One region of the Halobacillus sp. B23F22_1 genome, then DNA from elsewhere that is predicted to be linked to it. Evidence: riboswitches for the same ligand, from Rfam matches in the RefSeq annotation. Region 1 holds a riboswitch; each other region holds the start of a gene.
The links. Region 1 has a riboswitch for thiamine pyrophosphate ahead of ACGTNH_RS02100 (acetylornithine deacetylase). Riboswitches for the same ligand answer to the same signal wherever they lie in the genome.
Positions count from the first base shown of each region.

Region 1 (7,931 bases):
ACGAACATTTTCTAAATTTTATCACACATTGTTCATGTTATTTCATTTTAAAAATGAATGGCAGGGATGCCAGGTCACTCGTGAAAATCCGAATCATCCTTCCACATTTTCATCGTCTCTGCCATCTCCCAAAATAAGTATTCAAATTTACTCGTATGAAGAAAAATTTCTTCAAGGTGAGCTTTTTCCCGTTCTGGCTTATCATCAGCAAGCTGGTTCATAAGCTGTTTCATATTTTCAGCAAGGTCAGTAAATTCATCTGATGCATACATCTTAATCCAATCCCCGTAGAACTCATGTTCACTAGCTCCCTCTTTTTGATTCAATGTTAAGCCTATTTCATTATAGCTCCACGCACAGGCTAGTACACAGGCTGCAACCTCCGCTTCTGACCCCTGCTGCGCCTTGTTCAGCATGTAACTTGTGTAGGCTAGAAGCGTAGAAGAGGGTTGTGTGTGTTCCAGTTCTTCTCGGCCAATTCCAATTCTTTCTGCATATCTTCGATGAAGTTCCATTTCCTCATTCAATGTAGAATGCAGCATCTCCGCAAACATCGTCATCGTTTTTAATTGATTTGCTTTTACACTTCCTAAAGCAAAAACCCGGCAATAATCAATTAAATATAAATAATCCTGTTTCATGAAGAACTTAAACTTTTCAAGTTCTAAGCTTCCATCACCAATACCTTTCACAAAAGGGTGTTCGAGATACTGATCCCATATCGGCTTAGCTTTTTCGTAAAGTCTATCAGTAAACATTATGTTTCATCCTTTCTTTCTAAATGTTGAAACCAGTCAAATAAAAAAGCAATCATCGTTTTCGTAAATCGCAGAAGCTGTTTCCTTTCAAGTGATTCATTAACAGCATGGGCTTGATCTAGTGTGCCCGGCCCGTATAAAACTGTTGGAATGCCTGCTTCTGATAACCATCCTCCATCTGTTACAGTCGGAGACATTGAATAGCTTACCGGGACGTCATGTATAAAATGATGAGCTTCAGCTAACCTTTGAACCCCGTTATGACTAGTGTCTACTGAAAAGGCAGGAAAGATTTCCCCCTTCTCCTCAATCATTGACGAGCCACCCCAAGAAAATTGAGGGGGATGGTCCTTTAACCAGGGATCGGCTTTTGCTGCATAAGTGATGTAATCTTCAATTTCACGGATCACTTCCTCATAATGTTCTTCAGGATAATAATGCACCGTAATCCATAGTCTGCATCGATCTGCTACGAATGCAGGGTGCCGTCCTCCTTCAATAACGGCTGGGTTGATCGTGTTTGAACCCGGGGGAAAACCGGGACTAGATTTAGTTATCGCCCAGTGCTTTTCAAGATCCTGCAAAGTATTAATCACTTTCATCATTTTTTCAATCGCACTCGCCCCATGCAGTCCCCCGCCAGCGTGGGTCATAGAACGTCTGCTTGCATCATGAAACGTGTGAGGACTTTCAACGGTTATCCATCCTGTAATTACGCCTCCCTGCCCTTGAATATTACAATCACTTGTATCTACGACCACAGCTAAATCAGCCTGATAGCCTCTTTCGCAACAAGACTTAGTCCCGGCTTCTCCCACTTCCTCGCCAACGACAGATTGGAAATAAATATTTCCATTAGGTTCAATTCCCCTTTCGTGAAGCAGCTTCATAGCAAACAGAACCCCGGCCATCCCACCTTTCATATCGGCTACTCCGCGTCCAAATACTTTATCTTTCGTCACTTTACATTCAAACGGGTCATACGCCCAGTTCTCATTCTTTTCGATAGCTGCTACATCAAGATGGCCATTGATGATGAGACTTTTGGCTTGACTCTCCTGTCTGCCCCTCTTCGTACCTACCACGATTGGATCTCCAGGGTAAAGGTCCCAGGAATCAATCGTAAAATCGAGTTCTTTCAATTGATGAACGACATACTCTTGTGCACTCTCAGCATTTCGCGCAGGTGGACTTAAAGTTGGATATGCTACCAAATCAGTTAATAATCGCAGCAGCTCGTCTTCCCTTCTGTTCACTTCCTGCAGTAATTGTGATAACTCATTATTCATATAAAAACTCCTTTTTTCACGAAAAAAGCCCGCTCCTGAAAAGAAGGAGCGAGCTTTTTCATAAGAATTTCAAATGGTATGTAGAGTGACTGCCCGCTTCACTTCCCTACGCTAGTATGATCTAGATCAGGTTATAAGAGTCAAAGCTTCCTGCTTTTCTCAGCCGAGTTGCGGCTCCCCTAGTGAAGAATTTGAATTATTTTATTAGTCATTATTAGAACACATTCCTGCCAAAATAACAAGAAGGCTTATCGCACAGTTAACTCCCCGATCACCTAAACTCTTATCTGTCTAATAATTTATCTGACTTCGCATAAGAAACCTTACAAAAAGAAAAACTACAGATTAAGCATTTCCATTATTTCAATGAAATGAAAATGAAGTGCAACTTACCACATTTAACAACAAGAACACTACTTAAACTGGAGGGATAGAAGTGGGTAAGAAATCAAGAATTGTGATGACCGCTGCACTCTGTATTGTTGTCTTTATTTTCAATTTCTTAATGGTCAACGTTGCCTCCGCCCCTTCCCTCCCGGATACTGCTCATAAACCAGCAAACGGAAGCTATCAAATGGTTAACCAGCCGCTTGAGAAACAAACGGATGATGACTATACGTTTGTCTGGATGTCAGATACGCAGTATTACTCAAAACGGAATCCGCACATTTATAAAGCCATGGTGAACTGGATTGCAGAGAAGAAAAACGAACTTTCCATCCCTTATGTCATTCATACTGGCGATATCGTCCACAATTGGGACGATGAAACTCAATGGAAGCATGCCGCTGACTCAATGAATGTACTGGAAAATGAAGACATACCATATGGAATGTTGGCAGGTAACCATGATATCGATTTAAAAAACAAAGACTATAGTACATTTTCGAAGTATTTTGGACAATCCCAATTTGAGAATCACTCTTACTATGGTGGTTCGTATAAAAACAATCGAGGACACTATGATATATTAAACGTTAATGGCAATAATTTTATTATGATATACATGAGCTGGGGAATTGACCAAGAAGAAATTGACTGGGTCAATAAAGTATTACAGAAATACCCGGAGCATACAGCTTTTCTTAACCTCCATCAATATTTATTACCAAATGGAAAACGGAGCCGACTCGGGGAAAAACTATTTGAACAAGTTATTACACCTAATGAAAATGTAGCTGTTACTCTCAGTGGTCACTATTACGGTACAGCCTCAAGGGTCGACACGATTGATGATAATGGTGACGGCATGCCAGACCGCAGCGTTCACCAACTATTTGCTAATTATCAAGGAGGACCGGATGGCGGCCAAGGATATATGCGCTTACTGCATGTAAGTCCAGAAGAAAACAAAATTTATGTGAAGACCTATTCCCCCTACATGGATAACTATAATTATTACGATACTGAAGACTATCCAGGGAAGGATGAATTTGTAATTGAACTTCCACTGAATGAAAGTAATGATCCAACATAATAAATCTGCGATATACCTGAATTACGCATACAATCATCCGAACGATTCTATTGAAATCCGTTCGGTTGATTAATGTTCAAGAAAGAACTTTCACCATCACTCCTTCAAAATACTTAGCTTTCCGCAATTCAATTTTTTCGGTTTTTGACACAATAATTTAATTAGGTACAGCCTCATTATGTTCTACCTAAATAGGTGACGGGAAGTTCATTTTCATTCACTACCTTATGAAAGGAAACATGATAAGCCCGAGCGTTAGGACGCGAACTTACAATTCTCTTTATTTCCTGATCAATATAATGTATAGCTGCCCCATCATCTGCTGCAATGCCAGGCTGTAGTTTTCCTTCATGAACTAATGTAGTGTAGGACGGACGCCTCTCAGGTTCACCGTCGTAATGAGGACAGTTACTCCCTTTTAATAACCCTAAACATGATAGAGGTTCAAGCCCATCTCCATAGGAGTCCGTAACCCCTTCTTCAAACCAGCAAATCGAACCTGCGCTTACACCCGACAGGATAATTCCTTGATTCCACGCATTTTTTAAAATGGAATCCAACCCCCATTCCTTCCAAAGCACTAAAAGATTTTTTGTATTGCCCCCTCCTACATAAATAATATCCTTATCTAAAATAAATCCTTTTAAGTCACGGGTTGGTGGTTTAAACAACGATAAATGGGAGGGGATGCAATGTTGTTTTTCAAAAGTACGATAAAATCTCTTAATGAAATCGTCTGAATCACCGCTTGCTGTCGGGATAAAGCAGATCTTAGGTTTACGCTTATTCGCCTGCTCGAGTATGTATTGGTCTAATAATATATTATCAGACTCCGTTAGGAATCCTCCCCCACCAAGAGCAATAATTTGTTTCATGACTATACACCCCTTTAGCTCGTATATTCACTCTTTCAAACAATACCCGAATTTGCTGATTCCTTTCCATACTACCATGAATTTTCTTACATCCACTTCTTTCTATTCGAAAAATAAACAGTACTTTAGGATTACTTGCGAGTCCTTCAACTGTTTAAATCATTTCAATCAGACCGATCGCCACTTCTATTGATGTAAGACTTTTAATTTATATAAGTTTAGTAAATAAATATATAACTTATTTGTATTTAACCTGCTTTTATCCAACATATAAAATGTAAGAATATTACGAAAAAGGAGGATTCTTTTATTGAAAGGCATAAAACGATTTCCAATCTCAGTAATTCTTCTTCTATTAGCCTCTACAATAGCTTCTCCCCCCTATGTAGGCGCTGCTGAATTTAAAAACCAGGACTCTTCGGTTACAGGATATGGTGGAGCCGTGGCCTCAGAAGATCCAGATGCCTCAGCTGCCGGGATGGAGATTCTTGAAAAGGGCGGAAACGCCGTTGATGCTGCAGTTGCAGTCGCAGCAGCTCAGGGAGTAACCCGACCATTTTCCGGCGGTATTGGAGGCGGTGGTATGATGCTTATTCATATGGAGGATGAAGAAGAACCCGTCGCTATCGACAGTCGTTCGATTTCACCACAGTCTTTTCACGAGGAAACATTTATGGATAATGAGACTGGGTTGATTGCGCCTTCAGCTCAACGCATCTCAAGCGGCGCTGCGTTTTCTGTACCTGGAACCGTAAAAAATTGGGAAGAAGCTTTAGATTCCTTTGGCACGATGACCCTTCAAGAAGTTTTGGCCCCGGCCATAAGGATAGCTGAAGAAGGCTTTGAAGTGGATGCTAATTTTGCGAGAGAAGTTGAAGAAAATGTGGAGCGATTCAGGTTATTTTCTTCGACACGAGAACTGTTTTTAGATGAAGCAAACAATCCCCCTGCACCAGGGGATATTTTAACGAACGAAGACTTGGCTGATACATACCGTACGATCGGAGAAGGCGGCAGTACAGCGTTCTATGAAGGACAGCTGGCAGATGAGATTATTAACACCATCAATAGCCCTCCTCTTGTAGAGAATCCTGATTTCTCCGCAGTTAGTTCCCTTTGGGAAGAAGAGAAGGTCATTGAAGGTGATATTACGTCAGAAGATCTAGCAGATTACACAACGAAAACATACCAAGCGACAAAATCCGATTATGGAGAGTTTGACATCTATGGTGTGCCCCCGTCTTCAAGCGGTGGTATTACGATTGGAGAAACATTTAATATTTTAGACCAATACGATCTTAGCAATTTGTCAAAAACGGAAGCCTATCATTACTTCATGGAAGCTACACGCCTTTCTATTGCAGACCGCCGTGAATATATAGGGGACCCTGACATGGCTGAGGTTCCAACAAAAGGAATGCTTTCAAATGGATTTGCTGAAGAAAGAAATTACAAGATCGAAGATGATAGAGCTTCTCACGGTCAGATCGCACCGGGAAATCCATGGCCATACGAAGAAAACCCGAAACGCAAGCCAGAGAAACCCGTGCAGAAAACAGCTTTCTCCTATAACTTCGATGGAGAAGATGGGAGTGCTTGGAATAAGGAAAAGTTTCACCGACTCGATACAGGTCCGCAGAGCAGTCCAGATGATTCCTCTCTTACCCTTAAGAATAATACAGGAAAACTTTCTTTAAATGAAAGAAAAGACGGAAGAGGCAGTGCCTACGGGCGTGCTACAGCTAACATGAATACCTTTGAAAATCCTGAATTAAAAATGTCTTTCAGAGCTTCTGAAATTGGTAACGACCAGCGGCTACGGCTTTGGCTTCAAGGGGATGTCTGGAGGTCTGGGAGTTCTATTCCTGAGAACGGATACGGACTTGAAATAAATACAGAAACAGAAGAGATTGTTCTGCTTCGATCGAAAAATTCCAGCTTCTCCACATTAGATCGTTTTGATTTCCCTCTTACTACAGATTGGCACAACCTGCGTTTTGTAGTAGACGAAGACCAACTAAAAGTCGGGATTTGGAAAAAAAATGAAGAGGAGCCTGAAGAGTGGCTTGCCGTTCACTCTATGTCAGAAAACGACCAACTTTCTTATTCAGAAGGAAAACTATTGATAAGTGGTATTAACTTTGAACCAGACTCTGAGATTGATTTCTTTTTAGATAATGCAGCCGTTGAGGAATGGGACGATGGAGAGGAACCCGTAGAACCAGCAGAAGCTGAGACTCAAACGTTTAATTCATCATCTTCAAACACCTCCACTACAATTGAAGAGGAAGAAGCATATATTGAGCAAGAACAAGAACGATTAGCAGAAGATCGAGAACAAAGCGTAGAAGCAGATGAGTCTACTATCCATGCCTCTGTCTCAGATCGTGATGGAAACATAGCAAGCTATACAACCACGATTGTTTCTATAGGAGGCAACGGCATGGTTGTACCAGAACATGGTTTCTTATTAAACAATGCGCTCTACGGACGTATTCCGACAGAGGATGCTTCACACCCTAACTATCCGAAGCCGGGTATGCGTTCATTAAGCAGTATGTCCCCGACTTTAGTAATGAATGAAGGAAAACCTGTGCTGACACTTGGAGCACCGGGAAGTGACACAATACTCACAACCGTTTCACAAATAATGATAAGTTATTTAGACTTTGACATGACTCTCCCTGAAGCTTTTGCAGAACCGAGAGTCAGTCAGCGTAACAATTTTAACAGCAGAGCTGAATACGAAGAGAATTACTGGAATGACGAGTTTGATTCAATGAAAAATGTCTGGGAAACAATGGGCCATCGGTTCTCCGCAGTAACTGCCGAGCAGGGAATTGGTGCTGCTACCGGTATAGCCTTTCACAATAACGGAAAGGTAACTCCTACTGCCGAAGAAGTAAGACGCGGAGGAGGAAGTGCAGTCGTTGAATCAAATAAACCGATTAAGCCTGGCAAAGGGCCTCCTGGCGATATTCCTGGTAAAGGTCCTGGAAATGGGCCGCCGGAAGAAACACCTGGTAATGGACCACCAGAAGACCTTCCCGCAAAAAAATTTCAAAAGTAAAATAACCACAGTTGCATCTAGCATGATGCAACTGTGGTTTTGTTTACACTTCCACCATTTCCAGTATAGAAAGAGCTTCTTCCGTGACTTGGCGCTCATTCTCTTTATGCCAAATCAAGGAGATCGAGCTGAATAAATGGATATCTTTTAAATCCAGCCCAACGATATTACGGTCATCTAGTAATTCAATCATATCTTCCGGCAGGATTGTGATTCCAATATTCTCTTTCATTAAATTGGCAAGTGTTAAAATTTCGGGACCTGCGCCTATCGTTTTTGGGACAAAACCTGCTGAAAGACAAGCATGTTCCACTAACGAATATAGCGCTGGTGAATGTTCGGGATCAAAATGAAAAAACGTTTCCTCTGCACAACTCTCTAATGCCACGGATCCAAATGAAGCATAAGGATGCGTACTGGAGACGGCAAGCTTTATCTGGCTCCTTTTAAATTCTTTCCACT
Region 1 covers NZ_JBIEKE010000001.1:415,255-423,185, reverse strand. The annotation lists gene tenA (thiaminase II) at 75-758, opposite strand; gene ACGTNH_RS02100 (acetylornithine deacetylase) at 758-2,047, opposite strand; TPP riboswitch at 2,134-2,238, opposite strand; gene ACGTNH_RS02095 (metallophosphoesterase) at 2,484-3,524, shown strand; gene ACGTNH_RS02090 (Type 1 glutamine amidotransferase-like domain-containing protein) at 3,701-4,399, opposite strand; gene ACGTNH_RS02085 (gamma-glutamyltransferase) at 4,710-7,469, shown strand; gene ACGTNH_RS02080 (LysR family transcriptional regulator) at 7,513-7,931, opposite strand, start outside.

Region 2 (7,931 bases), on a different contig from region 1:
AAAGAAAATAATATTTTTTTCGGAATGAGCCAAATATCATGGTTATTGATAAGGTCCAAATGATAAACAGGAGAGGCGTAATTGGATCAAAAAGAAAAGCCAATACAAAAACCAGCCCCAGGATGGTTAGTGCTTTAATGCTTGGATTAACATTATGAAGGTACATAAGATGACTCCTTTTCATTAAAAAGTTCCGCAAGCTTTTTACGAGAAGGATAATCTAAATGATGGTGGTTTAAATCAGACTGCATCCACAATTCGGATGGATGAATGTCTGCGGATAAAGAACCAGCCTCCATCACAAGTACGCGTGTAGCATAGTGATCAACGAGATCCATGTCATGTGTAATCATGAGGATGGAGGTGCCGCTTTCGTATTTTTGCTGCAGTAAATTCATAAGTTTCTCGGTAGACCCGGCATCTTGCCCAAATGTTGGTTCATCAAGTATGAGAAGAGATTGGTCACTCACAATCATAGATGCTACACTTAATCTCCTTTTTTGACCCTGACTTAGTGTGAATGGATTTTTGTTTTTTACGTGGGCTAACTGACAGACAGAGAGAATCTCCTCACATTTTGATTCAATCTCCCTATTCGATCCCCCTGTGAGGCGAAGACCAAAAGCGACTTCTTCATACACGGAATCAGTAATAAATTGGTGCTCTGGATTTTGAAACACATATCCGATTTTTTGATATAAATCTCGTTCCTTCCATTGATTGAGCTTCTTTTCATTAACCATAAGGGAACCGCTTGAGGGCTGCGTGATACCTGCAAGTAAACGACTGAGCGAAGTTTTTCCACTGCCATTTGCCCCGACAATTGCGATGAATTCGTTTTGGTAAATACTGAGGTTGAGGGAATGGATGATCGTTTTCCGGGACGAATTCCAGGTTATTTCATTCGCTTCCAAGATCTTTTTCCCTCGCTCCTGGGTCTTGACATTTTCTCCAAGTGTTAACTGGTGCTCATGTGTTTGAGAGACTAGCTCTCGTAAAGTTAACGGAAATTGAACATAAGGAATTTTGTGCTCAATGGCTAATTTGGAAGCTATCGGCATCCAAATGCCTTGCTCCTGTAAAGAGGAACTATGCTTCTCAATCCCTTTTCGAATCTGACCGTCATAAAGAGGTTCACCATTTTTTTGCAAAATAAAAACTCGTTCAAGCAATGGGAACCATTCGCTTAACTGATGCTCAATCACAATAAGAGTAAGGTTAAGCTCCTCTTTTAAATGAGCAAGAATGTCTATAAAATCTTTAGTTGCGACAGGGTCTAAATTGGCTGTTGGCTCATCTAAGACAATAACTTCTGGTTCTATAGCAAGTACACAAGCTAATGATAATTTCTGTTTTTGCCCCCCTGATAATGTAGCAATAGGCGTTTTCTTCTCCTCACCTAATCCTACAAGATGCAAAGCTTCTTCTATTTTTGCTTCCATTTTATCCGGAGGCGTACGTAAATTTTCAAGACCAAAGGCTACTTCATCTTCAACGGTTAACATACAAAACTGGGTTTCTGGATCTTGAAAGACCACTCCAACATGCTTACTAATTTCACCGGGTTTATAATGGCGTGAATCTTTTCCGTGAATGGTGACTTGACCTTCCATATGACCATCCAGCTCTCTTGGAAAAAGTCCATTTAAACACTGTATAAGAGAGCTTTTCCCAGAGCCGCTTGGACCTAAAACCAGCATACTGTCTCCTTCCTTCACGTTGAAATGAAGGTTTTTAATAACTGGAGTTTCCTCTTCTTCATAATAGAGAGAAAGGTTGTCTATTTGAATTATTTCTTTCCTCATGCGGCTTTCTTCCTTCGTTGTTCTTTACCTAGAGCAAAACTTGAGAGAACCCCGGTTTTTGCTAACGCATCACTTAATGCTTTTCCTAGCAGTCCTGAAATAATGGCTCCGCTAATCATCCGGGTCACGAGCATTGCTAACACATAGGCAGAACTGAGAGCAGCATAACCAGACGTGAAATATCCCCAAACAAAGCTGAAGACAGCTGCCATAACACCTGCGAGCATTAATGTTTGCACGTTGTAGTATTTATATCGCGTCATTGCAAATGCCGATTCCGCACCTAAGCCTTGAACTATACCGGTTATGATAAGCATAGGTCCTAATGCATTCCCAAGCAGAACTTCGATAGTGGCTGCAATCGTTTCTGATAAAAATGCGGCACCAGGCTTACGGATAATATAGGCAGCAATGATGGAAACGATAAACCAAATGCCGAAAATGAAATCATACCCAATTGGACCGAAAAAACCTACGAGTACTTTTCCTACAGGTAAAAAAGCTAAATAAACGACAGCGAACACAACTGATAAGGCTGACATTACAACAATTTCTTTTAGTCTCCAGTTCTTCATGCATCATTCTCCTTTGTTGAAGGACTGTTGGCTGAAACCGTTACTGTCATGACCGTATGGGAAGAGCCGTTTTGTTCCGTTTCACGAAAAACGTTTTCCAGTCCAGTGAAAATTAGATTCGTATCCCCGTCCAGTCTGGTGGAGTAATGAGCAGGTGAAACATTTACTCCGTTTTCCTTCATGTGTTCAATCTGCTGATAAATCGTATCCATATAGTTACCACCGCCCATTGGATAGAGTGAGAACTTAGCTGCAATAGGCTGTTGAATCGTGTGAACGAAGTGTTCATTTGCACGTTCGCTGGTTTCCGCCATATACACATCCCCAGCGGAATCTCCCGGGCAGCCAATCGAATACGTTCCTTGAAAAGCCACGTGAACCCCGCTTTTCGCAATTGTAAGCAAAATCGCTTTTGTCACATCAAATACTTGTTCCATTCTTCCGCGAATCGTTGTTGTTACATTATCGGTGTGAAGCCAAACCTTCGATGTATCCACCTCTTTTAAGCTATCAAGAATATGTTTAATAAAGTGATCAGACATGGGGTGGACCGAAAAGGAGCACCCTGCAACACGTGAATTTTCACATTTTTCGTTCATTCTTTTCCCTCCTTCGATTTTGAAGCACAAAAAAACTGCATCCCATGGGAATGCAGTCTACAATCGAATAAGGCTTTACTTATAATAATACCTACGAAAGTCGACTGCACTTCCCCACGCTAGTATTATCTAGTTCGGGTAATAAGGGTCGGAGCCTTCTCCTCTCAGCCGTGTGACACAGCTCCCCTAGTGCTTGACGAAATGTTATGCAGTTTAAGTGATTCAGTTTTTATGGTAGCCGAAGAAACGATATTTGTAAACTGTTAAAGTGATAGATCCTCTGTAGAGCAAAAAAGTGAATTCTCTAATCTATCAAAATACTATAAAGCATTGAAGAGTTACTATCCAGCTTGTAAATGGGAGCAAAGAAACGATTTTTAATTCATTAATAAAGCAAAAAAGTGCATTTTTCAATTATATTTTTACCATTGAATCGCTTACATATTAAAAGATAGAATGTACAACAAGTATTAAAACGCATACATAGGTTAGCGACAACTTTGATACTGCATACATAAAAGGAGAGAGAATAGATGAATGCACTGACTATTTTATCGTTTTTGTTTTTTACAGGAATGGTTGCCCTCATTTCATATCTACTTACTCGTAAAGAAAACCTGGCTTCACAAGACGGGTATTTTCTAGGAGGAAGAAACCTCGGAGCCTGGGTAATTGCAGGTTCTCTCATGTTGACAAACTTATCGACCGAGCAGCTTATCGGATTAAACCAGCAGGGCTTTACAGATACGCTGGCGGTTATGGGGTGGGAAGTAGGATCTGCCATTGCCTTAGTAATCGTGGCTTTTTTCTTGCTTCCTCGATATTTAAAAGGCGGTATAACCACGATTCCTGACTTTCTAGAAGATCGATATGATTTTGGAACTAAACAGATTGTGACAGTCTTATTCTTGTTTGGTTACGTATTTAATTTACTGCCGCCGATTCTCTACTCTGGTGCAGTAGCTATCAATGGAATGTTTGATATCCCTGAAGTGTTAGGCGTCAGTCGAACAGCTGGTTTATGGATAACCGTATTTGCAATTGGAATTGTAGGTTCCATTTATGCTGTTTTTGGCGGACTTAAAGCCGTAGCTGTTTCGGACTCTATTAATGGGGTTGGTTTGTTATTAGGCGGGCTGCTCATTCCTGTTCTTGGTCTTTATGCATTAGGTGATGGATCGATTGGAAGCGGGTTCAACACAATCATGGAAAACTCTCCTGAGAAGTTAAATTCAATAGGAGGTGCAGATAGTCCGGTACCTTTTAGTACGATGGTCACAGGAATGTTACTAGTTAATCTATTTTATTGGGGAACAGCTCAGCATATTATGCAAAGAGCGATCGCAGCTAAAAATTTAAAAGAAGGTCAAAAAGGGGTATTAATTGCCGCATTTCTTAAGCTGTTTGGTCCTGTGTTTTTAATTCTTCCAGGGATTATTGCTTACAATATGTTTGGCCCCGACATTGAATCTGCGGATGCTTACCCGATGCTTGTAGGGGAGGTTTTGCCGACTCCTCTCGTTGGATTCTTTGCTGCTGTATTGTTTGGTGCTATTTTGTCCTCATTCAATTCAGCTCTAAACTCTTCTGTTACTTTAATATCTTTAAATATTTATAAACCTTACTTTAAACCAAGTGCGCCAGATCGAGAGATTGTAAGAAAAGGAAAATATGTAGGGATCATATTAGCCCTTTTTGCTATGTGTCTTGCTCCACTAATTGATAAAGTCCCGCAAGGTTTTTTCCAGTACTTGCAGATTGTAAACGGGTTCTATAATGTACCTATTTTCACAGTACTCATTGTTGGCTATTTAACGAAGCGAGTCCCTGCGATTGCAGCAAAAATTTCTTTATTTCTATTTATTACTGTGTATGCCATCACTCAGCTCTTTTGGGATACAGGGATTCATTTCTTGCACATTTTAGGAGTTTTGTTCGTCGTTTGTACGGGATTAATGGTAGTAATCGGGAAGTTCTGGCCTCGTGACACAGCATTCGTATTAGAAGAAAAAGCTAAAGTAGATATGAAACCATGGAAGCTCGTTTATCCAGTAGGTATTGCAGCAACAATGGCTATGATTTTGATTTACGTTCTGTTTTCACCAGCCGGTATATTATAATCAAGTGAACTCTTGCCTTCATTTGATATACTTACATTAATGATATATAGATGGAGGCAGGACGGATGAGTGATTTACATCAAACAGTTGAAACCTTTTACCATAAAGTTTACGAGACGTTAGGAAAACTTCACGAGGAAGCTTTAGGGCTTAAAGAAAATGTAGAGGAGGAAGAACTGGCAGTAAGTGAAAAAATTGAACGTACCGAATTTGCTTTACAGCTCTCAAGAGACGTACTGGAAAACTTTGTAGATTCGGGAAAAATCATGACGATTAATTATGATGTCGCTCAGTAACCATTGAAGTAGATTCAAAATGAGACCGTTATTCAAAACGGTCTCATTTTTTTAATACGATGCTTTTTTTGTATTGGCCTGGAGTCATTCCTGTTACTTTTTTAAAAACTTTGTTGTAATAGTTGGAATTCTGATACCCAATGCTCTGTGCAATATCCTCCGCTGAGTACTTCGTATTTTGCATTAACTCTTTAGCTTTATTAATACGAATATCCGTTAGATACTGTATAGGAGTTTGGTTGGCAAGCTTTTTAAACTGTCTTGTAAAGTGATAACGAGATATACCGGAAGAGACAGCCATATCATCTGGACCGATATCTTCCGCGTAATGATTTTTTGCAAACATTGCAGCTTCAATCATTTCATCAGGCCAATGCGTCATGTTGTGTTCTAAAGCAGAGCAATAGTGGTAAAGTTCCATTGTGAATTGGTAAGCATAACCAGAGGCCTGATGAGCGTTGGAAATGTTATGATTTGAGGCCATTTTAAAAAGTTCCAGGAATTCTGTAATAGGAAAAGCATCCGGCTGAAAGTACAATATATTTCCTGCTTTCTTCTGAATGAGGTTCCAGTAATATTCTACAACATCTCCATATAAAGTGAGGTAAATAAACTCCCATTTATCACTATCATCTGGAAGGAAATACCGATAATTGCCTGGAATATTCACAATGAAAGCTTGCCCAGGTGCTAAATTATGTAATTTTCCATTAATATGAATGGCACCTTTTCCTGATATCGTATATTGAAAAATAAACTTTCCAGTATCTCTACGATTTGTACCATCCCAATCATAAAGAGAAGAAGTTTGTTCCTCCCAGCCTAAAGACCAAATTTGAGCAATTTTTTGCAATTTGGAATCAGAAAAACGATACCCATAGGAACCAAATGAATTCATTGCTTCCATAATAAAGCTGCCCCTCCTTTCTCCAAACCTTTTTTATATTGTTATTTTGAAGTATTTTGAAAGGATTAACAACCCTATAAATTGAGCAAGAATAGAATTTTACTTTTTTCATGTTTTCTCTCAAGTAGTTATTTTTAAAGCGTATATTAATAAAAATGGCAGGCGGGGATTATAGTGTATTGTAATTTTCTGATTATTACGTATAATTCTAGTCAATAGTTGATTATAAAAGGAGAATTACATATGAATACAACAGAGAGTTTATACGAAGAACTGCGACAGTCCCTTAAGGACCATCAAATCTCAAATAATGAGACGCTGATTGAACAGCATAGTCATGATGAATCTTATCATCATCCGAGCGCTCCAGACCTCATTGTGTTTCCAGAAAGTACAGCAGATGTGGAAGCGGTCGTGAAAATTGCAAACGCTTACGATAAACCTGTTGTTCCTTACGGGTTAGGGACGAGCTTAGAAGGTCACATCATCCCTTACGATCATGGAATCACGATCGATTTCTCGCAAATGGATCGAGTATTAGAAGTGAGAGAGAATGATTTCCTCGTGAAAGTTCAGCCCGGGGTGACACGTTCTCAATTAAACAAAGAGTTGAAAAAATATGGGCTGTTTTTCTCTGTTGATCCCGGAGCAGACGCAACTTTAGGGGGGATGGCCGCCACCAATGCCAGCGGGACGACCTCGGTTAAGTATGGAGTGATGAGAGATCAAGTACGTGATTTAGAAATTGTACTAGCAGATGGAGAAGTCATTCATACGGGAAACTTGGCACAGAAATCATCTTCAGGTTACAACTTAAACAGCCTTTTCGTGGGATCTGAAGGGACGCTGGGGTGTATTACGGAATTAACGTTACGTGTATATGGAATTCCCGAACACGTTACGGCTGCAAGAGCCTCTTTTCCAACTGTAGATGATGCGGTAGAAGCTGTCGTTTCAATTCTGCAGGCAGGAGTGCCGATTGCAAGAGTAGAGCTGGTCGATGAACCATCTATGAAGCAGGCAAACCTTTTTAGTGAGACCCATTACAAGGAGCAGCCTACATTATTTTTAGAATTTCACGGCAATGAGCCTGGTCTCAAGCATGACGTAGAGTTTACTCAGGAAATTGTTCAAGATCATCAGTGTGAAGAAATCTATTTTGAGGATGACAATGCGGCTAGAAACCAATTATGGGAAGCACGACATAACCTGGCTCATGCTTTTGTGCATGGACATCCTGGGAAAAAACTTATGGTCACAGACGTTTGCGTTCCTATATCTGAGCTTGCTGGAGCCATTAAGCATGCTAGAGAAAAAGTGAATGAGTTAGCTTTAAACGGCGGAATTGTCGGCCATGTAGGTGATGGAAACTATCACATCCTGCTAATGATGGATATGGAAGATCCCGAGGAATTGAACAAATCTGAACAATTAAATGAACAGATCGTCGAATACGCACTAGCACGTGGAGGCACTTGTACAGGAGAACATGGAGTAGGAATAGGCAAAATGAAATATCAAGAAAAAGAACATGGCAGTGCCCTTCATGTAATGGAAAAAATCAAGAGGGCTCTTGATCCGAATGGACGCTTCAACCCTTATAAGCTTGTGCACCAAAGGGAGGAGAAC
Region 2 covers NZ_JBIEKE010000003.1:57,605-65,535, reverse strand. The annotation lists gene ACGTNH_RS15380 (energy-coupling factor transporter transmembrane component T family protein) at 1-166, opposite strand, end outside; gene ACGTNH_RS15375 (ABC transporter ATP-binding protein) at 153-1,805, opposite strand; gene ACGTNH_RS15370 (ECF transporter S component) at 1,802-2,380, opposite strand; gene ACGTNH_RS15365 (YkoF family thiamine/hydroxymethylpyrimidine-binding protein) at 2,377-2,979, opposite strand; TPP riboswitch at 3,074-3,177, opposite strand; gene ACGTNH_RS15360 (solute:sodium symporter family transporter) at 3,513-5,099, shown strand; gene ACGTNH_RS15355 (hypothetical protein) at 5,165-5,395, shown strand; gene ACGTNH_RS15350 (helix-turn-helix domain-containing protein) at 5,439-6,302, opposite strand; gene ACGTNH_RS15345 (FAD-binding oxidoreductase) at 6,546-7,931, shown strand, end outside.
Region 2: it holds a riboswitch for thiamine pyrophosphate, as region 1 does, so the genes downstream of both, ACGTNH_RS15365 (YkoF family thiamine/hydroxymethylpyrimidine-binding protein) here and ACGTNH_RS02100 (acetylornithine deacetylase) in region 1, are expected to answer to the same signal.

Region 3 (7,931 bases), on a different contig from region 1:
TATCAATCCGGTAAAACCTATTATCTTCATGAGTTAACCCCGGGTGAGAAGCTGATACTTTCGGGTGAAGAAGAGCGGGAGGTTGCAATTGGGCGAGTGAAAATAGAGAAACGTCCATTTGTAAGAGTGGAGTGTAAAAGCAGCGATGGAACGATTTCAGCCACTTTGCAAAACTCCTCCAGTGTTTATTTACAAGAGGAAAGCGAAGGAGAAATCTCAATATTGGATGTAAAAGAGGGACAAAAAGTGATGGGATTACGAGACGAGCCAGGACGGCATTTAGGTCAGCGAATTGATGAAGAAATTGTGGAGAAATAGATGAAAGCACCTCTCCTTTCATGCTTTTTTGAATGGACTATGATTTAGGATGGATAATAGGAACAGAGCAGATGAGGTGATTATGATGAAGAAAACAAATGTAGATGAATATTTGCAAGAAGGAATATACGGGACCCGACAAACGAAACCAGGGGAACGTAAAAGGTACCTGGGCACTCTCCGAGAGCGTATCATTCTAATATTAATGAAAGGCCAGGTGATGCAAGAGGCCGGGATTGAAGAGTTGTCCCAGGAAATGAAGCGGCATAAGGATGCCAAGCTTCTGTTGAATGGAGAAGTAAGCTACCGTTTCCGCAAACCCTATAGACAATTGGCAGACCAACACTCTATTCATCACACCGAAGTGTCCAATCAGGAGTCAGATACAGATATCGGAGCTATCCTTTACGTGGATTATGCAATAGAAAAAGAAAACATCCACATGAAAAAGAAAAAAGAAGTTAAAGAAGTAGAAAATAAAAACAGTGGAGTTAAAGGGTTTCTGAAGTCACTGTTTAAAAGCTCTAATTGATAGAACAGTCGGCCGAGCTTTAGTAAGAAGTAGGTCTTAAGTATCAATAGGTGAAAAGTTGAAGTTTTTAATAGACCGAGGATGATAAATAAGGTAAAGTAAATACCAAATCATTTCCAAAATTTAATAGTGATGCACTAGGGGTGCCTTTTAATTAAAGGCTGAGATCAAAGTACAACTTTGGGACTCTTTGAACCTGAACTGGCTTCAATACCAGCGGAGGAAAGTGACCGAATGACTGACGTAATATAGAGTGATCTATATTCTACACGTTCTTCTATCTAAGCTATGCCACTTTCCTATCCTGGAAAGTGGCATTTTTTAAAGTCTAAATGGAAGGAGGGACGTAATGAGGCTTACTGCTGTAACGAATGGTCGATTGGAAAAAACTCACTTGAGAAAGGTGATGAAAGAAATGGCGCCGTTCGTTGATGCCATTTTAGTAAGAGAAATGCAAAAATCTCCTCAAGAATATCTGACGTTAATAAAAGAATTAATAGCTGAGGGGATACCAAGGGAGAAACTATGGATTCACAGTCGTGCAGATATCGCCTGTATGACGGGTGTTCATCAACTTCATCTCCCGGAAAAAGGTATCACGGTTAAGGAGGTGAAGGAATCTTACCCATTCTTAAAGGTAGGGCAGGCTGTTCATTCTTTATCGGCCGCGAAGCAAGCGGAGGAAGAGGGTGCAGATTATGTCATGTTCGGTCACATTTTTCCTACGGATAGTAAAAAAGGGAAAAGGGCGAGAGGATTGGAAGAATTGAAGGAGTTGACTTCTACTCTTCGTATCCCTGTCATCGCCATTGGAGGTATTACGGTTGAGAAAGTGAAGGATTTACATGCAGTACACGCGAAGGGGGCGGCTGTGATGTCAGGAATTATTAACGCATCTGCCCCTGCTGAAGCGGCTCGACAATACCAAAAGGAGGCTAAGACTTGAAGAATAACCACTGCGATGTGTTGATTATTGGCGGCGGTATTATCGGTCATTCGATTTCTTGTTATTTAAATAAAAGCGGCGTTCACGCAGCTGTAGTGGAGAAACAAGCGAGTGGAGGAAAAGCCACACAAGCTGCAGCAGGTATGCTTGGTGTTCATACGGAAAATGAAGGCGTCGGAAAGTATCATCAATTTTGTGAAAAGAGCAGGGATATGTACACGGGATTAGCTCAAGAATTAAGGGAGCTTACGTCTATTGATATCGGCCTTTCACACTTTGGAATGATGGAAATCGCTGTAAAAGATGAAGAGAAAGAAGCTTTACTTTTGAAAAAATCAACTTTTCGAAACTTGGAATGGCTGGAAACTCCAATAGATCGTATTCCTTCTCTTTCGGACAAAGCATCAGGCGCGCTATTTATGAAAGATGATGGCCATGTCGAGCCGCGTCAAGTTTGCGAGTCTTTTAAACGAGCGGCATTACTGTATGGCGGGGATTTGCTGGAGGATCGTACCGTCTTGCGTGTTAAAAATAATCAAGGAAGTTTCACTGTTCATCTAGATAGCTGTTCACTTACGGCCGAGCATGTTGTGGTCGCATCCGGAGCGGAAAGCGGCCAGTGGTTTGAAACGACAGGCCTGCCTAATCCTATCGTTCCGACAAAAGGTGAAAGTTTTTCGATAAAATTGCGAGAAAACTATTTTAACGAAGCTTTATTTTTCCGCGATTTTTACGTCGTTCCAAAGCCAGATGGACGCTGCATTATTGGGGCTACCTCGAAGCCTGACGACAAAACTACAAATACGTCAGTGGGCGGGCTATCCAGTCTCATGAACCTACTGTTTTCCCTATTCCCGGAGTGGAAGGAGGCAGCTTTTCAAGACTTCTGGTCTGGGATCCGGCCAGGTACAGAAGATGGGGTCCCGGTTATAGGAGAGCACCCTTTCATTTCGAATCTATACTTTGCAACGGGCCACTACCGAAATGGTATTCTTTTAGCTCCGGCTACGGGGCAGCTTATCGAAAAACAGATCACAAAGAAACCGATTGATCCCTCCATCCAAGAACTGTTTTCCCCAAGCCGCTTAGCTGAGAAAGGAGAGTGGACTTATGAATATTCAAGTTAATGGTCGTTCGATAGAGTTTCCAAAAAACGAGGCGACGATTGCTGAGCTGCTGGAAAGCTATCACATTCAAAAGAAGATTTCAGTCGTAGAGCATAACAAAGAAATAGTGAAGAAAACGGACTATGAACACACGAAACTAGCCGATGGTGACCATTTAGAAATCGTCCATTTTGTAGGAGGAGGATAAGTAATGTTAAAAATTGGAGAGCACACCTTTCAGTCACGCCTAATGCTAGGGACAGGTAAATATCCGAATTTCACCAGTCAAAAAGAAGCGGTCAATGTATCTGGAACTGAGATTTTAACGTTTGCCGTCAGACGGATGGATATTTTTGATTCCAAGGAACCGAATTTATTAGAAGAGCTTGATCTGGAAAAATATTCTCTGCTCCCAAATACAGCAGGAGCGAAAACGGCGGAGGAAGCGGTCAGAATTGCCCGTTTAGCCAAAGCTTCGGAACTATGCGATATGATTAAGGTCGAAGTGATTGGCTGTGATAAGACGCTGCTGCCGGATCCTTTTGAAACGATGAAAGCTTCGGTACAGCTTCTGGAAGAAGGGTTCACCGTCCTTACGTATACGTCCGATGATGTGGTGCTGGCGAGACGTTTAGAGGAGGAGGGTGTCCATGCCATTATGCCAGGAGCTTCTCCGATCGGTTCTGGTCAGGGAGTTGTAAACCCACTGAATCTTCAGTTTATCATTGAACAATCAAACATCCCTGTGATCGTAGATGCGGGAATCGGCGCGCCTAGTGATGCTTCCTATGCAATGGAACTTGGCGCTGATGGGATTTTATTAAATACAGCGGTTTCCGGTGCCGGGGATCCTGTAAGAATGGCCGAAGCAATGAAGCTGGCGATTGAGTCCGGACGCCTGGGCTATGAAGCGGGCAGAATTCCTAGAAAAACATACGCGTCCAAAAGCAGTCCGGAAAGCGGGATGATCGGTTGATGTCGGAACGTTATTCCCGCCAAGAACGTTTTGCTCCAATCGGTCGTGAGGGACAGGATCAGCTTTCTCAAAAGCACGTACTCATTGTTGGAGCCGGAGCCTTGGGAGGTGCAAATGCCGAAATGCTGGCGCGAGCCGGTGTTGGGAAAATCACAATTATCGACCGTGATTACATCGAGTGGAGCAACCTTGGCCGCCAGCAGCTTTATACAGAAGAAGATGCGGTATCTTTACGAACGAAAGCTTCAGCAGCTGAACAACGTTTGCGCGCGATCAACTCCGATATTGAAGTCTACGGGATGGCTCAGGAATTTGAAGAGGAAACAGCCGAGACGTTGGTTGAGGGAGTGGACTTTTTAATCGATGGTACTGATAATTTTCAGACGCGTTTCGTCATTAATGACGTTGCAGCAAAATTAAACGTGCCGTGGGTGTATGGCGGATGTTTGAAAAGCTATGGGATCGTTCTCCCTATATTTCCAGGGAAAACGCCCTGCTTGCACTGTCTTATCGATCACTTGCCGCAAGAAGGAGGCACATGCGATACCGTAGGAATTATTGGGCCGGCTGTCCAAATGACAGCCGCTTATCAAACAGCGGAATGCTTGAAGTTTCTTACTGGGCACGCGATGTCTAAAGAGATGATTTATGTTGATGTGTGGGGTCGTGAGTATTCTTCCATTAATGTTAGTAAGCTTATTGATAAAGAATGTTCTTCTTGTTCTAGTAAGGCCGTTTATCCTTATTTAAAGAAGGTGAAAGGTTTAAGGACAGCCATGCTCTGCGGAAGAAACACCGTTCAAGTTAGACCTTCCCAATTATCTATACTATCTCTATCGGAATTGAGCCGCCACTTAAAGCCTTTAACTGAAAGGGTTAAAGGAAATGGTGATTTGCTCATGTTTCATGTCGAGGACGTACGTTTTGTGGTGTTCAAAGACGGTAGAACATTGATTCATGGGACGGAGGATGTGCAGGAAGCGAAGAAGTTGTACCAGCGATATATCGGTGCATAAGATCGAGCTGGGGGGAGATTGAATAAATAATCCGGACGATTCTATCGAATCATTTCGGATTATTTATTCTTTAAGAAGGATGTACACCATCGCTCCCTCAAAGTACTTCGCTTTCTATAAACTCGGTCTCAGCTTCCCCGGAAAACAAATTACGATTTCCTGCCGGATCTTCGATTCCCCAGAATTAGGGGGAAATATTATAGAATACTTGTATTAATGTCCTTCTTTAGTATGGTCCATTAATTTCCAGCAAGTAATTGTGGAAAATTTCAGAAAATATATTGTAATCGCTTTCACTATTAGTTATAATTTTTATTGAAACGTTTCAATGAATTTATTTTAGTATCTATAAGGTAAGAGAAGAGGGAAGACTTGGCCACGTTAAAAGATGTTGCAAAGAAAGCAGAAGTGAGTGTTGCCACCGCCTCCTATGTCATGAATGGGAGTGAGTTGATAACTAAACCGACAAAGGATAAGGTGCTGGCGGCTGCTAAAGATCTTGGCTATCGTCCTAATGGAAATGCCAAAAATTTAAAGAAAAACAAGACAAACATTATAGGACTCTTCTTGAGTGGATTCACAGGTCCGTTTTTTAATGAACTGTTAGAAGGAATTCAAGATACGGTCATTAAGAGAGGATACGAAATGGTCGTATGCGCATCGGATCATAAGCATCGTTTGCTGCTGGAACGTTATGTGGACGGGGCTATTATTCTTAACTATCATATCGGCAACGAATTGTTGAACGGCCTGGCGAGTGACAAGTTTCCGATCGTAGTATTAGACCGCGAATTAGTAAACCCGCATGTGAAGCAGATGTTGTTACCGAATAAGCTTGGAATGGAAGATACGGTGAATCACTTAGTAGAAAAAGGGCATAAGCGTATTGGGTTTATCGCCGGTTCTAAAGAGTCCTTCGATGGAGAAAGCCGCTTAGAAGGGTTTAAAGAATCGCTCGCTGATCGAGGGTTGAAGTTTCAGGACTCCGATTTAATCCGAGCCGATTTTACAGAAATCAGCGCACTGCTTAGTATGAATAAGTTCCTCGAAGCAAACAAGGAGTTTCCAACGGCTTTTGTATCAGCTAACGATGAAATGGCAATGGGAGCAATTAAAGCTGTTCAGCAGATAGGATTAAAGGTGCCTGAAGATATTGCATTCGTCGGCTTTGATGACATTGATTTATCTCGATACATCCAGCCGGCTTTAACAACAGTACGCGTGGAAAAAAAACGGTGGGGGCAAATGGCAGCAGAAACCCTGTTCGATATGCTGGAAAAAAACCCTAAACTTAATGAACGGGAGATCCCCATTGAGTTTGTTCCACGTCAATCAAGCTAAGGGGGGATGAAAAAATTCAAGTAAAAGAAGAAAAGATTATGATTAATGGAAAAGAAACCGTACTTTTTGGTGCTGAGCTTCATTATTTTCGTATTCCTAAAGAAGATTGGGGAGCACGTATCCACCAGGTGAAGGATGCAGGTATTAATATGATCAGCACATATGTGCCGTGGGTGTTTCATGAATACGAGGAAGGATCCATAGATTTGACAGGAGTGACGAGGAGAGAGCGTGATTTTGAAGGCTTCTTACAGCTGGTGGCTGAAGAGGATATGTACTGTTTAGTCCGGCCTGGCCCTTATGTGATGGCAGAGATTGTTGATCACGGGGTGCCGCCCTGGTTAATTGACCATTATCCGGAAGTTCTGGCGCTAACGGAGAAGGGAGAGAGCCACCCGACGAGAGTTGTCAGCTACATGCACCCGACTTTTTTAGAGAAAGTGGAGAGCTGGTATCATTCTGTGTGTGCTGTAATTAAGCCTTTTCAAATCGCTTACGGCGGTCCTGTTATCATGTTTCAGCTTGATAATGAGGTTGGAATGTTTCACTGGGTGACCAATCAAGGTGATTATAATAACGTAACAAAGCAGCAATTTGAGCAATACTTAGAAGATAACGAAGTCAACAAAGAGGATTCAATCAAGCACATGAAAAAGCATACGGGAGAACGGCCGGCGGAAAAGTTGAAACACGAATACTACCTATTTATGCGTAAGCATTATCGCTTGTATCTCGAGCATTTAAAATCACTCGCTCAAATAGAAGGGATCTCGGTTCCTTTTATTATTAATATTCACGGCTTTCATACGATTGACTTTTTAAAAAGAGGAACACGTTATCCTGTTGGCATCGCGCAGCTGATGGAAGCGGCGAAAATGGATGACACGCTTGTCGCAGGAGATTACTACATTGGCAATATTGAATTCGATAACTATGTGGATATCGTCCTCGCCAATTCATTTACAAAAGCGATTCAATCCCCGGATCAGCCGCTGTTCTCAGCTGAATTCCAGGGAGGATCAGCGTCTGATAAGCCAAGGCTTCAGCCTAGTACATTCGACTTGACAACACGTCTCTGTTTTGCGAATGGAATGAATGCTGTGAACTACTACATGTTTGTCGGCGGTGAAAACTATGAAGATATTGGTTTGAACGGTAGAAGGCATGAGTGGCAGGCGCCATTGACTGCTTCTGGTGAAAAGAAACCACATTTTGATGTGATTCAGCATTTAGGACAGATGTATCGAACCTTTGAAAAGCCTCTTATGAATGCTAAACAGACGACCCAGACCTGCTTTGCATTTTACCCTGATTACTACGCCACAGAATATAGTAATCTTTTTTCTTCACCTTTAATTGAAACGTTTCAATTTGAGAGAGATTTAAATATCTATAATGGTGTTGCTAAAGGACTAAGAGTCAATCGAATCGTTTATGATAGCTTGAACATTCAAGATAACAGACGAATCAATGTGAATGAAGTACCGACCTTATGGATGTTTTCTATGAAATGGATGGACAAGCAGGTTCAGCAAAAGCTCATTAATTATCTGGAAGACGGGGGGCATCTTGTACTCTTTCCATCGATTCCAACAAATGATCTCAATGGCAAGGAATGTACCCTGCTTAAAGATTACATTGATGTTGGACTAAATGGACGCAGACAAGGTTTTGTAAAGGTTGGGGACATTGACAG
Region 3 covers NZ_JBIEKE010000003.1:530,557-538,487, reverse strand. The annotation lists gene ACGTNH_RS17645 (3-dehydroquinate synthase II domain-containing protein) at 1-318, shown strand, start outside; gene ACGTNH_RS17640 (YueI family protein) at 404-850, shown strand; TPP riboswitch at 980-1,092, shown strand; gene ACGTNH_RS17635 (thiamine phosphate synthase) at 1,200-1,796, shown strand; gene thiO (glycine oxidase ThiO) at 1,793-2,923, shown strand; gene thiS (sulfur carrier protein ThiS) at 2,907-3,110, shown strand; gene ACGTNH_RS17620 (thiazole synthase) at 3,114-3,878, shown strand; gene ACGTNH_RS17615 (ThiF family adenylyltransferase) at 3,878-4,894, shown strand; gene ACGTNH_RS17610 (LacI family DNA-binding transcriptional regulator) at 5,267-6,235, shown strand; gene ACGTNH_RS17605 (beta-galactosidase) at 6,274-7,931, shown strand, end outside.
Region 3: it holds a riboswitch for thiamine pyrophosphate, as region 1 does, so the genes downstream of both, ACGTNH_RS17635 (thiamine phosphate synthase) here and ACGTNH_RS02100 (acetylornithine deacetylase) in region 1, are expected to answer to the same signal.

Region 4 (7,931 bases), on a different contig from region 1:
CTCATGTCCAAACGATTGTTTGTTAGGGTCCATCACAATATTTACCGTTGTTCCACGATCAGCAGCTTTGTCTAAACCATCAATAATTTGACGATCGGCTAAGTAGTACATACCAAGCCATACACGATCTCCTTCTTCTGCTTTTTCCAGCTCTTCGAGTACGGCATTTTTTATTTTCTGCTCGGTAATGTATTGAACTTCCAGAGCACCTTCTTCTTCACCAAAATCCATGTTCTCATATTCTGGATAATCAGCTTCTCCAGAGAAACGAACGACCGCTTCTTCAGCTTCTAATATGTCCTTAATAATGGGACCGGTCATTTTAAAAGCTGCGTTTTCATGAAATCCACTCTCATCGTGGGGGTTTGCAGAGGATACCATCGCTGCATCCTCAGTGACAAGCACTTTTCGATGATTAGCTTTTACATTTAATAATTTTAAATAAGAGCGCAGGGTGACGTCAGGGGCCTCACTAGCAAATGGATTAGCAATCCATCCATCTCCACTCGTGCCCAACCAGCTGAAAAACACTCTCCATATACTTGAATACACGGGGTTAGAATCTCTCAAGCGATTTAAATCCGTGAGGACGACATCAATATTGTGATCACGCAATCGATCGACTTCTTCTGATTCATAGGATCCATAAACAGTGTTAATTTCATCAGTAATAAAGACGACCTGTAAATCTTCATGCTCTTCTTTTTGTTCAATTAAACGATCGGTCAGTTCCTCAGCTATGTTTGGAAATTTTTCTCCATCATCACTATATCCATTGAATAAAAACATATCGATGACGATAAATTCTTCCGCCTCTGCGATCGTATCAAACATCTCCTCGAATATTTCGAGTTCATGAACGACTTCTCCATTTTCGTCTTCATAAGTCAAATCTTTATAAAATTCGACATCCTCTACGTTGCGGTATTGGCCTTCGTAAGCCATCCCTTCAGGAAGACTCTTCCACGACGTGTGAAAGGCTATAACAAACGCAAGAATAATATTAAATCCAACAAGCCCCCAAAACCACTTTTTCTTATGTAGGTTTTTTAGTTTTTTCATCTCGTGCCCCCTCTTAGCTATCTTATATGATTCACTAAATAGGAAACGACGAAACCTGGAATAAAAAAACAGGCCGCGCCACGGGTAGCGCGAACTGCCTGATTATGATGCTCGCTGTATTAGCAGAGATGGTCGTTGAACAAATAATAACCCTAATACAATCGAACATAAAATAAATGTGGGAAGCATGTAGCCACCATTGTACGTTAAAGAATACAGCCAAACGGGTGTGCCTTCAGGCGCCATTGTTCCGTAGAAAGCAATTCCAGCGATAAAATGGCCTATAAAGCGGAATAAGCTGCCTACGAATGCCCCTATGACAATCCAGGTGACTAACCGCTTGTAATGCCGTGCAGCTGCTGCCTCCCAAACCGGCTTGGCAAACATACCGGCCAGTCCAATAACACCAAAAGCTACAATATAATCAAGAATGGTCTGAACAGGTGTAACAATATAAGCGCCGATTAATATTTGATAGAAGCCCAGCAACAGGCCTGTGGTGACCCCTCCACTTACGCCCCAGCGAAAAGCCATAATGAACACAGGTACCATTGCAAATGAAACTGATCCACCTTGGGCCCATAACTTAAATGATAAAAACGGTAAAACATCCAATAATATGGCTAAAGCAGAAAAAATGGCCGCTTCTACTAAAAATAACACTCGTATGTTTCTCATGTTTGCATCTCTCCTTTTAAAGACACAAAAAAAGCAATGCCAAAGGGAAGCTTCCTGATGGAGGAATCCCGTGCATCGCCATCAAAAAAGCCACCATCCCTACGCCAGTATTAACTGACAGGTTCGAAGGGTCAGAACATATTGTTCACTCTCAGCACTGAGGCTCCCCTTGAAGGCTTCATATTTCGTTTGCTTTTCTTGCTATATGGTCATTATAAATGATGTTTAGAATCCTGACAAACTTTACAGTCAGGGCACAATGGTAACAGGAACTTTAGTAGATTGCAGCACATTATAACTTACGCTCCCAAGGATGGCGCCTTTTACACGTCCTACTCCCCGCGTTCCCATTACAATTAAACGAACGTCCTCATTTGCTGATTCTTCGAGAATGACTTGATCGGGAATCCCTATCCTTTTTCTAAAGGTAGGAGTCACCTCATAGTCAGCTAAATATTCTTCCGCTGTTTCAAAGGATTGTCGTGCAGCCTCTTCCTGGTACTGCTTGATTTGATGCTGCCCTGCAAATTTCCGAACATTTCTCGTATTATAGTCGAACTGCACGTTTAAAATGATTAATTCATATCCTACCTCTTCCGCAAACGGAACGGCATACTGAAGAGCACGGAGCGAACTAGGTGATGCGTCAAAAGGTACGAGTATTTTTTTATTCATGACAACCCCCTCCTCACCTTCATTATACTTAATTTTCACTCAATAATGAATACTCGTATCATTGATATTGGTGATTTCCATAATAAGGATCGATTTACGTCTCTATCATATGCCATGCGGTCTTTCTAACTCTATCAGACGGTATGGTTTCTCTCCGTAGAAATTCTTCATTCGCAATTGTTTGCTTAATATTTTCCTCTATTTGTTAGTATACAGGCAGGGAGCAAAACAGATTTTTTCATCCAATAATCTATTAAGACGCATGAGAAGGAAAGGTGAGAAAGCCAATTATTTCCCGGGTGATGAAAGGAGCAATAAAAAAACTGGTAGTGTGAGGATTTCAGGTAAGAAAAGGCGTTCTCAATCCTTCTTGGCAAGTCATTTTATAAATTAAACCACAAACAGATCATTTATAGTCCTCTCTACCAACTTGTATTACAGGTAGTTGAAAAAGCCTGGTTAGATGTACACGTTGTCTCTTATGGTTCCTACATTAGTCTGGAGAAAAGGAAAAAGCGCCGCTTCCGCCGGGCAGGCCGAAAGTCTGCTCGACTGCGATTTCCGGTGCCTCTCCTGTCTGCTCCTCCCGCAGGGGCCGGCACTTTTTCCGTTCCTCTGACCAAAATGGAATAACCTTTGTAATGTGAATGGCCTTTTGCAGACGCTGCTTTCATAAGAACACAGCTTGATTAAATGATTGAGGAAACGGCGAGAATCCTGCAGGAAATGGGAATAAGGTGTAATCCCGGAGGGCGGAATACAGCCCGAAAAGGCACACCATTCGCCCGCGGCAAAGGAGTCGTTTCACTTAACTTTAAGGGTTCTATACAAGATGAGTAAAGCCCTCTTTAAGAGGGCTTTACTTCGTATTGGAATACATGACGAAAAATTCTAAGCTGCGTTCAGTAATCAAATCAAGATCTGTATCTAATGTAGCTACGTGATAACTATTCTCCAGGTGAATCAGTTCTTTATGTTCGGATAAAACTGTGTTGAAGATCATTTCAGAGTTTTCCGGGGGAACAATATGGTCTTCTTCAGATACAATGACAAGAATTGGACAATGAATTTTAGCCAGCTCATCGTGCACACGAGTCATCATTAAAATTAAATGTTCAATAGAAGCTACCGGGGTTTTATCATACGCTAATTCAGTAACTCCTGCTTTTTTTATGTCAGAACCAATCGCAGCAATGTATCGGTCGTCTGTGGTTTCGACAATGTTTTCCATAGAAGGTATATCAATCGCAGCGTTAATAGGAATCACTCCTGCAATGTCCTCATACTTTGCTGCCAAATGAAGTGCTAACGTCCCCCCCATAGATAACCCAACTACAAAAATCTTCGAACATCGTTCTTTTAACCAGGCATATGCTTCCTCTACAGAATCCATCCAATCTTGAGCCGTAGTTGTTTTCATTTCTTCAGGTGCAGTCCCATGCCCTTTTAAACGGGGGCAGGCCACGCTATAGCCCTCTTTACCGTAAGCTTCCACAAGCGGCCGAACACTTTGAGTGGTTCCCGTAAATCCGTGTGAGACTAAGATTCCAACTTCATTTCCTTCAAAATAGATCGGCTGTGCTCCCTCTAATACAGGATATTCTTCCATCATACCAACTCCTTTTTTCCTATAATTTTTTTAAGTACCTTATGTTCTAAGACAGACCAGGGGAGGATTCTTTTTAGCAGAAGATTCATCCTTACCCCTGGTCCGATCGGGTACCTCAACTTTTTTAATACAGAACGGTCAGCCAGAGAGGCCATTAATTCCGCTACTTTTCCAGGATCTTCATGTACTTCGCGGTTTAATGCCTTCCATAAGCCTTTAGTATACTCGTGATATGGAGAATTAGGATCATACACAACTTGAGGAAGATCAAGACCCGTCGACCAAATATTCGTTTCATAAGAACCTGGCTCAATTAAAGCAACATCGATGCCAAAGGGCTTCACTTCAAACCGCAAGCTTTCCGACAATCCCTCTAGCGCATGCTTTGAACTAACATAAGCTGACAAACCCGGAAAACCAATAAGTCCGCTTACGCTGCTCACATTTAAAATTTTTCCACTTTTTTGCTGACGCATCTTTGGAAGTACGGCTTGTATCACTTGAATTACGCCAAATACATTGGTTTCAAATTGGCGCCTGTAATCTTTAAGTGGCACTTGTTCCAGAAAACCTCCGACCGCATAGCCGGCGTTGTTAACAAGCACATCCACTCGTTTTAATTGATTGACCTGTTTTTGAAAAAAAGTTAATGAGTCTTCATCAGTGACATCTAGCGGCCAAACTGTAATGTTCTCAGCAATGATTTCATCTAAACTAGCCTTCTTGAAAACATTCATTTTGTGGGGGTTGCGAATCGTAGCAATTACATTCAAATTTTTTTCTGCACATTTTATAGCTGTGAGATAGCCGAAGCCGCTTGAGGCCCCGGTTATAATCACGGTCGGTTTCATATCTCACCCTCCGTTTCTCTAGTAAAACTTCGATCCTCATGGGTCCATACCCTTTTTCCAGTCTCGATTAATCCATTAAAATTACATTTGCCTACGTAGACATCTGCCCTTCCATATCAAACGCCCGTTCATAATGTATGGTATAAGAGAAAAGGTGGTGAGTGATGTGAACTACTATGGAGGTTATGGATGTGGGTACCCGAGACGACGCTACGCGGGAGGCTTTGCCCTTATCGTCGTGTTGTTCATTCTATTAATCATTGTTGGTGCTTCCGTTTACAAATAATTCTTCTCTCTACAGGCCAGGAGCTTTCCACCCCCCTGGTCTTTTATTTACATTTTGACGGTAGTCACAGCTTTTAATACAATAAGGAAGATTGATAGAAAGAGAGGAGATTCCATGCACGGTATACGAGGTGGACAAACCGCTATACATTATAAGCTTAATCAAGCTGAAGATATTTATTTTGTAAAAATTTACTTGGATGACTTGAACGGGATATGCGTGACAGCTCCACTACATAAATCTCAGAAAGATGTAGAGGCTTTCCTTTATAAAAAAAGAGAGTGGATCGAAGAAAAATGGAAAAAAATCCATGGGGACTTATATGAGAATTATCTTAAGGAAGAGAAGGTGACTTATTTAGGACGAAAATATAAAGTCATAAAGCATACTTCCAATCAAGATGCTTCCTCGTTCTCTTTTTATAAAGGAAAATTCCACTTTACCTACCCGGCTTCTTTAACTGCAGAAGAAATCGAAGTGACTCTCGAAAAAAAAGCAGACGAGTGGGTAAGAATTAAAGCTGATGAAAAACTGAACGATTTTGCAGTAAACAGTGCAGCTGATGATTACAGGTTAGGGTGGAAAGAAGGAAATGCCCTATACTTGAACTGGAGATTGATCAAGCGTTCGAAACAAGACATTCAAACGGTGATTGAAGATTTAATCGAAGAAAGATCCTATTAAATATCCTTCTGAAAAAAAGAATAAAGCATAAAATAATCCGAACGATTTTGTAGAAATCAGTTCGGATTATTTTTGTTAATGCGCACCGGGTACCGAAATTCATACTTGGCAACTTCGCTCTTTTACAGCTTTTCGGTACCTGGTACCCTTATGATAGTTAAATAAATAACAACAAGCTAACTGCCATTACAGCCATTCCGGCTACAACACCATAAATGGATAGATGGGCCTCACCGTACTTGCGTGACGCCGGAAGTAGTTCATCAAGAGAAATAAATACCATAATTCCAGCTACACCAGCAAATAATACCCCGAACATCACGTCATTAAGAAATGGCATTAAAATCAGATAAGCGGCCACTGCTCCAACAGGCTCTGATAAACCCGATAAGAAAGAGAGTTTAAATGCTTTCTTTTTATCCCCTGTAGCAAAATAAATAGGAACCGAAACGGCAATACCTTCAGGGATATTGTGAATCGCAATTGCAACCGCAATTGCAACCCCTAATGTTGGATCCTGCAATGCCGAGGTAAACGTAGCGATACCTTCAGGAAAGTTGTGAATTGCAATCGCTAAAGCTGTAAAAGTCCCCATTTTTAATAAATGGCTGTTTTGAACTTCAGCTGGTGTCTTAGACATATCTTCAACCTTTTTTGGTTCATGAGGATTTCCCTGCTGAGGGATTGCTTTATCTATCAGTGCAATGACGAGCATTCCTCCGAAGAAGCTCGCTACATTTATCCAGTTCCCTAATCCTTCCCCTAAGGCATTGACTAGTGAATCTTGCGCTTTAAAGAATATTTCCACCATGGACACGTAAATCATGACGCCTGCAGAAAAACCTAATGCTACCGATAAAAATCTCGTGTTCGTTGTTGAGGTGAAAAAAGCAAGAACACTGCCTATCCCTGTTGCTAATCCGGCCATTAATGTTAATCCAAAGGCAAATAACACATTTTCCATTCCTTCTCTCTCCTTCTCCAATTCTCTGTCTATCCATAGTCTAATTCAAATCTTTCCTCTGTGCAACTTTTTTTGTTTTAGTTATATTTTATGTGCATGGGTAAGTTTTGACCCATAAAAAACGACTTTATTTCGAATAGTACATTCGAAATAAAGTCGCTTGTGCTAGTCTATTTCCTTTTTTTCTCCTGAGATGATCATCATTTGGTCATTTTCATAGCCTAACGTATAATTCATATTATACGTTTTCATTTCAATTTCACCCTCAACTGTCTCCTCAGTTTGAATCACACAATTCACAGCTACCTCCTCACCCTCTGGGTCGGCAACTATCTTATCAATTGAAACAGATAACGTATTATAATATACTTCTCTAAATTCTTCGTAGCTCTTGTTTTCTTGCCACTCACTTCCGAGTAAAGAATAGGCCGTGACAAAATCCCCTTGATTTATACTGTCGTAAAAGTATTGAACCAAATACGTCGCCTGGTCAGCGTCCGTCTGCTCGTTGGATGCATTACTTCCATCAGTGAGTTCAGGATATTCAGGAAGCTCCTCCATTGGAGATTTGGACCATTGTCTTACCATAGGCAGGATATCCAGTACTGGGATACTAAAACCGATGGATTCATCTCCTAACTTCGCCGAATTAATCCCAATGACCTCTCCTGTTTCTGCATTAAGTAATGGCCCCCCGCTATTCCCAGGGGAGATGGGTGCTGAGATTTGATAGACATCTTCATACGTGAAAGGATCTAATTCAAAGTTCCTATCCAGTCCGCTGATTTCTCCTCGGGTAACTGTGTTTTGAAGACCTAAAGGGCTTCCTAATGCTAATACCTCAGTTAACAAAGGAGCATTTTCACTTTCTTGCATTTTTAAAGGTTCTTTTCCTTCTAAATCAGGGACTCGTACCACAGCTATATCTGTACTGCGACTTGATCCAATAACTTTACCCGACATTTCTTTAGAATCTACATTAATGACTTGTACATCCTCCGTATTAGCAACCACATGGGCGTTCGTAATGACGTCCCCTTTATCGTTATACAAAAAACCAGAACCAATTGTTCCATTATCAAGCTCGATCTGCACAACGAGCTTTTGAGATTCATAGATAAT
Region 4 covers NZ_JBIEKE010000002.1:908,508-916,438, forward strand. The annotation lists gene ACGTNH_RS12415 (phospholipase D family protein) at 1-1,062, opposite strand, end outside; gene thiT (energy-coupled thiamine transporter ThiT) at 1,165-1,740, opposite strand; TPP riboswitch at 1,820-1,920, opposite strand; gene ACGTNH_RS12425 (universal stress protein) at 1,990-2,415, opposite strand; gene ACGTNH_RS12430 (alpha/beta hydrolase) at 3,275-4,027, opposite strand; gene ACGTNH_RS12435 (SDR family oxidoreductase) at 4,024-4,875, opposite strand; gene ACGTNH_RS12440 (YjcZ family sporulation protein) at 5,042-5,161, shown strand; gene ACGTNH_RS12445 (YgjP-like metallopeptidase domain-containing protein) at 5,276-5,845, shown strand; gene zupT (zinc transporter ZupT) at 6,003-6,809, opposite strand; gene ACGTNH_RS12455 (S1C family serine protease) at 6,975-7,931, opposite strand, start outside.
Region 4: it holds a riboswitch for thiamine pyrophosphate, as region 1 does, so the genes downstream of both, thiT (energy-coupled thiamine transporter ThiT) here and ACGTNH_RS02100 (acetylornithine deacetylase) in region 1, are expected to answer to the same signal.